3 regions of the Clostridium sp. BJN0013 genome follow, and region 3 is predicted to be linked to each of the others. Evidence: riboswitches for the same ligand, from Rfam matches in the RefSeq annotation. Region 3 holds a riboswitch; each other region holds the start of a gene.
The links. Region 3 has a riboswitch for S-adenosylmethionine ahead of AB3K27_RS03680 (YbaK/EbsC family protein). Riboswitches for the same ligand answer to the same signal wherever they lie in the genome.
Positions count from the first base shown of each region.

Region 1 (3,285 bases), 1.7 Mb from region 3:
AATTTTTCTACACATTCTTATAAATTCTGGAGTAGTACCACAACATCCACCTAAAACCCTAACCCCTTTTGTGGCCATAGTTAATACATTCTCTGCAAAACCTTCAGGGGATACATCATAAATTGTATTTTCCCCATCATACCTTGGAAGTCCTGCGTTAGGTTGTACCATAACCGGTATGGAAGAATATTTTAAAATTTCTTCCACAATCCCTTGAAGCTCTTTAGGTCCTAAAGAACAGTTAACTCCAAGAACATCTACCCCCAAAGCTTCCAACACAAATACCATAGTTTTAGCATCCGTACCCATAAGAGTTCTGCCATCCTCTTGAAATGTCATTGTACAAAATATAGGAAGACTACTATTTTCTTTTGCTGCAAGGATAGCTGCTTTTGCTTCATATAAATCAGTCATAGTTTCTATTAAAACTACATCTGCACCAAATTTTTCGCCTATAATGATTTGATTTTTAAATAATTTATATGCACTTTCAAAACTTAAATTCCCTGTAGGCTCCATAATTTTTCCAATAGGTCCTATATCAAGAGCCACTAATTTATCTCCTGCTTCCTTTTTCGCAAGTTTTACTCCCGCAGAAATCACATTCTCTATAGTATAATCAGAATACTCATATTTCAGTTCATTAGCTCCAAAAGTATTAGTTGTTATGATGTCTGCTCCTGCATCTAAGTACTTTCTATGTATTTCCCTTATTATTTCAGGATTTGTAATGTTAAGTATCTCCGGTAATTCTCCCAATTTAAGTCCTGATTTTTGAAGCATTGTTCCCATAGCTCCATCAAAAAAAATAAATCTATTATTGAATTTATTTACTAAATTTTTAAAATTCATTATGTCTCCTCTTTTCCCAAGTACTCTATACCTGATTAAACTATAACTTTATATTTATACATATAATACACCAATTATTTATCTATATACATTTTAATTATGTCCTCACTCTTATTTCCCATAATAAATATTTTAATATTGCTTGTCAACATTTTTACAATGTTTCTACTCTTTAAAAAATAATTTAATTATTTTTTGTTTTTCTATTGACAAGTATTATATATATCTGGTATTATCTTTTCAATTGAATACGGAACTTCTTATCCAGAGCGGCGGAGGGACTGGCCCTATGATGCCCGGCAACCTGAATGATTTTTTATTATTCAACGGTGCTAATTCCAGCAGGTTAAAACCTGGAAGATGAGAAGCATGAAGGATATCTTCTTGTAACTTATCTTACAAGAAGATTTTTTATTTTTTACTTTTCTGCGGATTACCAATAAGAAGTTTCGTGCAAGATATTAAAAACTTCAAAAAAATCACAAATAAATACTGTCAAATAAAAACTATCAAGGAGGAATATATAATGAGTGAAAAAAAATTATCATTTGAAACATTACAAGTACATGCAGGGCAAGTGCCAGATCCAACTACTGGTGCAAGGGCAGTTCCAATCTATCAGACTACATCCTTTGTTTTTAAAGATGCAGATGAAGCTGCAGACTTTTTCCAATTAAAGAGACCTGGAAACGTGTATGGTAGAATAATGAACCCTACTGAAGATGTATTTGAACAAAGAATAGCAGCCCTTGAAGGAGGCTCTGCAGCTCTTGCTACATCATCAGGAATGGCGGCAATTTTATACTCCATACTTAATGTAGCAAATTCAGGAGATGATATAGTCTCAGCCAGCACACTATATGGCGGAACTTATGAATTATTTAAGGTGACTTTAAAGAAACTTGGAATCAATGTAATATTTGTAGATCCGGATGACCCTGAAAATATTAGAAAAGCTATTACTCCTAAAACTAAAGCAGTTTATGGAGAAACAATAGGCAATCCAAGAATTAATATTTTAGATATAGAGGCTGTGGCAAATATTGCCCATGAGAATAAAATACCTCTTATTTTAGATAATACATTTGGAACACCATACCTTGTAAGACCAATAGAATACGGTGCAGATGTAGTTATTCATTCTGCAACCAAATTTATTGGAGGACATGGAGCTGCAGTTGGTGGAGTTATAGTTGACGGTGGTAAATTTGATTGGGCAGCAAGCGGCAAATTTCCTGATTTCACCACACCTGATGAAAGTTACGGTGGACTTGTATATTCAGACTTGGGTGCTGTAGCTTTTGCCACAAAGGCAAGAGTTCAACTTTTGAGAAATACAGGTGCTACAATTAGTCCTCAACATGCCTTCTATTTTATTTTAGGTTTAGAATCATTATCCTTGAGAGTTGAAAGGCACGTAGAGAACACACGAAAAATAGTAGAATTTTTAAATAATCATCCAAAAGTTTCCTGGGTAAATTATCCTGAACTAGAAAGTAGTCCATATAGAGAATTATCCAAAAAATATTTTCCAAAAGGAGCAGGTTCCATATTTACCTTTGGAATAAAAGGTGGCCTTGAAGCAGGAAAGAAATTTATAAATAGCCTTAATTTATTTTCACTACTTGCAAATGTAGCAGATGCTAAATCCCTTGTGATTCATCCATCAAGTACTACCCATTCAGAACTTAATGAGGAGCAGCAAAAAACTGCTGGAGTTACTCCAGATCTCGTAAGACTTTCCATTGGAGTTGAGGGTGTTCAAGATCTTATAGATGACTTAGAACAAGCTCTTGCCCAAGTTTAATATAATACACTGTGATTAATTATTTAAAACTCCTCCTACAAATTAAATAATTAATATCCGCTTATTTAAAAAGCCATGATCTAAATGGGCGGGGCAAATTATACTAATTCTTGTAACAAAAATAGTAATTATATGTTACATCACCTCCTAATTTATTAAATAAGATAGTCCCTAGATTTTTCTATAAATATCTAGGGACTATTATTGATAAAGTATTAATTATTTTTTTAAATTTCTTCATTTACCATATGTTTCACTATAAAAATTTTAGTTGTTACTCCTCTTCACTAAATTCAACAAACCTCCATATCTTATCATATTTCTCTGCCTATCTGTAACATCAAATAACATTTTATATTCTTCACCTTTAGTTTTATTAGTTACTATAATAATATTATTATCAATTTGTGTTAATGCATCTTTAATTTCCAATTCATCCATAGTTTCTATTCTGTCATAGTCCTCTAAATTTTCAAATACTAAAGTAATTATTCCATTGTTTATAAGATTCGCCTTGTGGATTCTAGCAAAGGATTTAGCAAGTACTCCTTTTACTCCCAGATAAAGTGGTGCTAGAGCTGCATGTTCTCTACTTGAACCCTGTCCATAATTACTTCCTCCTACTA
Region 1 is NZ_CP162495.1:3,105,399-3,108,683, forward strand. It holds gene AB3K27_RS16130 (homocysteine S-methyltransferase family protein) at 1-852, opposite strand, end outside; SAM riboswitch class I at 1,110-1,219, shown strand; gene AB3K27_RS16135 (O-acetylhomoserine aminocarboxypropyltransferase/cysteine synthase family protein) at 1,379-2,659, shown strand; gene AB3K27_RS16140 (aconitate hydratase) at 2,927-3,285, opposite strand, start outside.
Region 1: another riboswitch for S-adenosylmethionine. It lies ahead of AB3K27_RS16135 (O-acetylhomoserine aminocarboxypropyltransferase/cysteine synthase family protein); the one in region 3 lies ahead of AB3K27_RS03680 (YbaK/EbsC family protein).

Region 2 (3,285 bases), 1.5 Mb from region 3:
TTTTCAACTATTATAAGGGTATGTTCAAATTGTCCCGCTCCTGGAGCATTTAATCTAAAATAAGATTGAATTGGAATATCAACCTGAACTCCCTCTGGAACATATACAAAGGATCCTCCAGACCATACTGCTCCATGAAGTGCAGCAAATTTATGATCCGTTGGAGGTACAAGTTTCATAAAATGAGGTCTCACTAATTCTTCATAGTCCCTTATGGCCGTTTCCATATCCATATATAGTACACCCTGTTTTTTCAGATCTTCACTTACATTATGGTAAACAACTTCAGAATCATATTGAGCACCTACTCCTGCTAGTGATTTTTGCTCTGCTTTAGGTATACCCAACAAATCAAAAGTATTTTTTATATCTTTAGGAACATCTCTCCAATTATGTTTTATGTCAGTATCTGGTCTTACATAGGTCACTATATTATCCATATTTAGATCTGTTAAATCAGGTCCCCATGAAGGCATTGGCATATTATCATATATTTCTAAGGCCTTAAGCCTAAACTCTTTCATCCAGGCCGGATCATTTTTTTCATAAGATATTTCCTCTATTATTTCTTTTGTAAGTCCTCTATCAGTTTTATAAATAGATTCATCTTTATTTTTTACATCATAAATACTTCTTATTATATCTTTTATATAAGTTTTATTTTTTTTCAACAGGAACACCTCTCTTATTAAACAGTATATTATACCAGAGCCTTAAATTTATCATATCCGCTTTTCTCTATTTCTTCAGCTAAAGATGCATCCCCAGTCTCAACTATTTTTCCATCTACAAGTATATGGACATAATCCGGTTTTAAATACTCTAAAATACTATTATGATGGGTAATTATAAGTATAGAATTCTCCTTTGTTCTAAGCTTGCTTACTCCTTCTGATACTATTTTAACTGCATCTATATCAAGTCCTGAATCTGTCTCATCTAGCATAGCAAGTTTTGGTTCAAGCACCGCCATCTGAAGTATTTCATTTTTTTTCTTTTCTCCACCAGAAAACCCCACATTTAAGTACCTTTTAGTATAGCTTTCATCTATTTTTAGAAGTTCTAATTTTTCTTTTAAAATTTTTCTAAATGCCAAAATACCTATTTTCTTTTTAGAAACTGAAATTTTTGCGCTTCTTAAGAAATTTTCCACAGTTATACCTGGTATCTCCTGTGGATATTGAAAAGACATAAAGATTCCACATCTGGCCCTTTCATTTACTTTTAAGTCACTGACAGACTTTCCTTCAAATATTATATCTCCTGCTGTCATATTATATTTAGGGTGCCCCATAATAGTATTTACAAGTGTAGATTTTCCTGCACCATTTGGTCCCATTATGGCATGAACTTCACCTTTACCAACTTCCAAATTCACTCCTTTTAATATTTCTTTATCGCCAACTTTTGCTATTAAATTGTTTATTTTTAATAATTTATTTGACATCGTATCTCTCCTTTAAATCCGAGTATTTAACTCATATTTAAATATAAAAAAAATCAGCTACAAAGTTACTTCAATAATTAAGCAGGATGATATCCGACTTAAACACTCAACATTGTCTCTGATTATATTTTACTCTTTATTTAAAAGATAATCAATAATAAACTCTCTATTTAAGTCTTATTTTTTCATTAGTTTCCACTTGAATTACTATTCCATCTTGAATTACCAAAGTTATTGATCCGTAGCTTATATTCTTTAATGATTCAACTATTTTTTTTATATATTCTTCTGAAATCTGATTTTTTCTTTCAATTCTTCTCTCCATTTTTATATTATACCCCCTTTTATAAAATCTTACTAATATAAAAATTAAAAACCCTCTTCCAAACAAGAAGAGGGTTTTATATCATTCCTAAGATACAAAAGAATCAACCTTAAAGGTATTTTCTTTACCTCATCTTCCAGAACTATGTTCTGATGGACTTAGCACCTTACATAAAATTTAAATGTGGTTGCTGAAACTTCATCGGGCCATTCCCTAAGTTTCTCTTGATAAGGATATTCATTAAATTTTTGAATTATTACTTTTATTAAGTTTCATTATATTATATTAAACTTTACAATGTCAATAAAATTGAAATAATTTTTTAATAAATCATATTTGTGCTACAGAAATTTTTATATACTATTATTTATAAGTCTCCAGTATATTACTATATATATCTTCTGTCAAAGTTAGCCCGCCATTATATCCCACATAAGTTCTATTGAGCACTAACCTGTGTTTGACCGGTAGTGATATATTTATTCCAAATCCATTTAATTCTGACACTATATCTCTATCCCATGAACTTCCCAAAATCAGAGGAGTATGATTGCCATGTCCATATTTTCTCAAGCTTTGATGTATTTTTCCTCCATCTATTTCAAATATTACTTTAGCAGAAGTGCTATTTGAGAGATGTTCAAATTCATACTCTATGCTTTTTCTATATTGTTCAGGAGTATCATCTGTAATATATTGTTCTCCTGGAACAATCCCCAGTTCATTGGTTAAAAACTTACTAATCCCAAGGGCATAAAAAGAATCTGTTATATTAAAAAATCTATCTGCCACACTATATCTGAATTCTATAAAAAAGTCTATTGATCTATCAATATAATAATAAAATCTCTCTTCTTCTTCATTTATAAAAGTTTCCACCTTTTCTTTATTAAGCTTAGCAAAATCCCCCACAGTTCTTAAAAATTTACTGGTTTCTTTTGCACCTATGGGCAAAATTGGATAATGCAAATAAGGAGTACCATACTTTTTCTTCAATAATTCAGCAGTACTTAAACCTACCCAAGGTGATAAAACTAAATTAAATTGTGCTTGTGGAATTGTTTTCCATTCATCAGCACCACCAGATTCTGTACCAAAAAGTATATTCACTTTTAATCCTATTCCTTCAAGTAACTTTTTTATCTCACCTAAATTCCCAGACCAAAATGTATCCTGATAGGGAATCACAGACCATACATTTACCAATCCCACTTCTTTTTTTATTGATTTTTCACTTACAAACTGATTTATAATAGCTTCAATAACTAATTCATGACCTTTAAAATTGCTTCCTTTAAAACCTGCTGTCTCTGCATAAACTATGGGAATGCCTTTATCTTTATATTCACTTACTACTTGCCCTACATCATCCCCTATTATATCAGAAGTACATCCTGTTAAAACTACAAATAAATCTCCTTTTAAAACCTTAAGGGTTCCATCTATCACCTGTTTTAATCTCTGCTCTCCCCCAAATACTACTTCTCTTTCTGTAGTATTGGTACATGGTACA
Region 2 is NZ_CP162495.1:3,299,190-3,302,474, forward strand. It holds gene sufB (Fe-S cluster assembly protein SufB) at 1-671, opposite strand, end outside; gene sufC (Fe-S cluster assembly ATPase SufC) at 701-1,447, opposite strand; gene AB3K27_RS17130 (DUF2292 domain-containing protein) at 1,614-1,772, opposite strand; SAM riboswitch class I at 1,899-2,006, opposite strand; gene AB3K27_RS17135 (nitrogenase component 1) at 2,136-3,285, opposite strand, start outside.
Region 2: another riboswitch for S-adenosylmethionine. It lies ahead of AB3K27_RS17130 (DUF2292 domain-containing protein); the one in region 3 lies ahead of AB3K27_RS03680 (YbaK/EbsC family protein).

Region 3 (3,285 bases):
AGATGCAATGGGAACACAAACTAAAATTGCTGAGAAAATAATAAAGAAAAAAGCTGACTACGTGTTAGCAGTAAAAGGGAACCAAGAAATACTGCATAATGATTTAATAACCTATTTTGAAGATGATGACTTTAGGGAAAAAATAATTAAAGATGGGAATTATAAAAAAACAGTTGAAAAGTCACATGGCCAAATTGAGATAAGGGAATATTATCAAACAAAGGACATTAAGTGGCTAACTAATAGGGAAAAATGGAAGAATCTTAAAAGTATAGGAATTGTAGAAAAAACTATAAAGAAGAAAGATAAAGAAAGTAAAGAAATACGTTATTATATAAGTAGTTTGGCCCCTGAAATAAACTTATTTGAAAAAGCTGTACGAGGTCATTGGGGAATAGAAATAATGCACTGGCATTTAGATGTTACATTTAAAGAGGATAGCATTAAAACAGTTGAAGAAACAGCAAATAAAAATATGAATATAATAAGAAAATGGGCATTATCTATATTAAAATTATTGGATATGGGAAAAAAGATGAGTTTAAAATTAAAAAGATTTTCAATCAATTGTAAACCTGATGAATATATAAGTAAAATTATGGAAATTTAGTTAACTCGTAATCTTACTTATGTAGTTATATATTTTCATGCGTTTGTCCTGTATTTGCTTTCACTTGTTATTTATTTTTATATACTTTATAATAAAATAGTAAAGTAAATAACTGTATGAAAGTTTTTAAGTCTATAGAAATTTGATGATTTCTAGAATAAAAACTTATAGAATTTAGAATGTAGGTGAGTTTTATGCAAGATGTAATTTTGACAGAAGCTGGTAAGAAAAAACTAGAGGAAGAATTAGAGTATTTAAAAACAGTAAAAAGAGTAGAGATTAAGGCTGCCTTAAAATCTGCCCGTGCCCAGGGAGACCTTAGTGAAAATGCTGATTATAGCGCAGCTAAAGAAGATCAATCTATGACTGAGACTAGAATACAAGAACTTGAATATCAACTTAAAAATGCTGTAATAATAGAGAGTTCATCGGAAACAGATGTGTTTGATATAAATAAAACTGCTTTAGTAAAATTTTATGATGTAGACGAAGTTGAAAAGGTTACCCTGGTAAGTTCTGTAGAATCAGATGTTAAGAATATGAAAATAAGTATAGAATCTCCTCTGGGAAAGGCTCTTTTTAGGCTGAAGGTAGGGGATAAGGCGACAGTAATATCACCTGATGGAAATTATGATGTAGGAGTAGAGAAATTACTATAATGGATATATTTTATAGCAGAATATTTTTTACTACGTAATTTCTAGGAGTTTATATAAAGCTCCTTTTTTGTGCCATTTTGATTATATTGAGGTTGACAAATATTTGTTGTTTTGTTATCATGTATAAAATTAAATAGTAAGATTCTTATTGCGAGAGACTGAGGGACTGGCCCTATGATGTCCAGCAACCTAATATTTAAGGTGCTAATTCCAGCAGGTATTACCTGAAAGATAAGAAGAAGTATGTAAAACCTCTTGTAGCTTATCTGCAAGAGGTTTTAAAAAATTAAAGTTTTAATTTTTAAAACCCATTGTGTAGTTAATGGTATTTAAGTGTATAGAATAAAAAATTTTAATAAAATTGAAGGAATTAAAGATGAGTGTAGAAAATGTGGTTAACTATTTTTTAAATAGAAATTTAGAGAGTCCCGTATTTAAACTTCCTGATAGTGGTGCTACTGTACAGCAGGCAGCGGAGACCATACATACAGACCCCAAATATATAGCAAAAACTCTAGCTTTTAAGCTTAAGGATGAAGATATACTAATAGTTATGAGAGGAGATTTAAGAGTTAGTAATAAAAAATTTAAAAAAGTCTTTAAAACTAAGGCTAAGATGTTAAGTCAGGATGAAGTTTTAGAGAATACAGGCCATCCTGTGGGGGGATTATGTCCTTTTGGTTTAAAAAATCCTTTAAAAGTGTATATAGATGTTTCTGTAGAAAATTTTCCGTATGTATATCCTGCAGCTGGTTCAAAGGAATTTGCTCTTAAGATAAACCCACAACAAATTAAAGAGCTGGTAGATGGGCAATGGATTGATGTATGCGAGGATGAATCAAGAGATTTTTAGATTCAGGTGGAGTTTACTCATAATGAATGCTTTTCTCCATCTGAACTTTAAAAGAATTTGTAAGCATAATATAATTTTAGGAAATATATTTCAATTTATAAGTGACATATTTGGAATTTATAGGTATAATATAGTTATTATTAATGAAGGGAGTGGAATTTATTGAGGGGTGATGAAAAGACTTCTTTAGTGCTTATGGTTCAAAATTCCCATAGAATATTTTGTTATTATAACATATCATCTATGACGGTGAAAGAATTTGAAGATAGATATGGAGAAGCACTGTGGAAAAACTCAAAACCAGTTATAAAAGTCTATTCTGTAGAAAATGGAATAGCTAATAATATAAAGACAATCTTTATAGACCCCTTTGCAGATAGCTGGTATATAGATATTGAAAAGGACGATATGGATCTTTTTGTAAAGCTGGGGAGGATTATATCAGGTAACAAATTTGTCGCATTTGCAGTTTCAAATACAGTAACAACTCCAAGGGATAGTAAGTCTTTAGACAGTTCTCTTTGTTTTTTGGATGTCTCTCAAAGTTATATATCTAATTCGAAAGAGGAATTTTCTGATAACTTTACAGAGGGGAAAAAAAAAATCGATATCCAGAATTAATATTTAAAGATGAAGGTGGATACAATGAATTTATAGATAAATATATGGAAGAGTTAGAGAATAAATATACTTTAACTTCTTCTAGAGGAGGTCTAAAATGACTAAAGGATATATTTCAATTATACTTCACAGTCATATGCCTTTTATAAGACATCCAGATTTAAAAGATCCACTAGAGGAAAGATGGCTATTTGAAGGTATCAGTGAATGTTATATACCTCTTATAGATGTATATGATAAACTCATAAAAGATCATATGGATTTTAAAATTACTATGTCTATAACGCCTACTTTAATGACCATGTTAGAAGATGAATATTTAAATAAAAGATATTTGGAATATCTAAGAAAGTCCATAGCTCTCTCTGAAAAGGAGATAAAGAGAACAAAATATAATAAAGAGCTTGCTATTCTTGCCCGGTTTTATAATGAGAGATTTTCCAGAATATTAAATGTATACAAAAATTATGATTACAATATAATGAATGCCTTTAGAAAGTTTGATAGACTGGGGTACTTAGAAGTGTTAACCAGCTCTGCCA
Region 3 is NZ_CP162495.1:673,503-676,787, forward strand. It holds gene AB3K27_RS03670 (ISAs1 family transposase) at 1-610, shown strand, start outside; gene greA (transcription elongation factor GreA) at 805-1,269, shown strand; SAM riboswitch class I at 1,412-1,507, shown strand; gene AB3K27_RS03680 (YbaK/EbsC family protein) at 1,646-2,122, shown strand; gene AB3K27_RS03685 (DUF4912 domain-containing protein) at 2,285-2,743, shown strand; gene AB3K27_RS03690 (glycoside hydrolase family 57 protein) at 2,841-3,285, shown strand, end outside.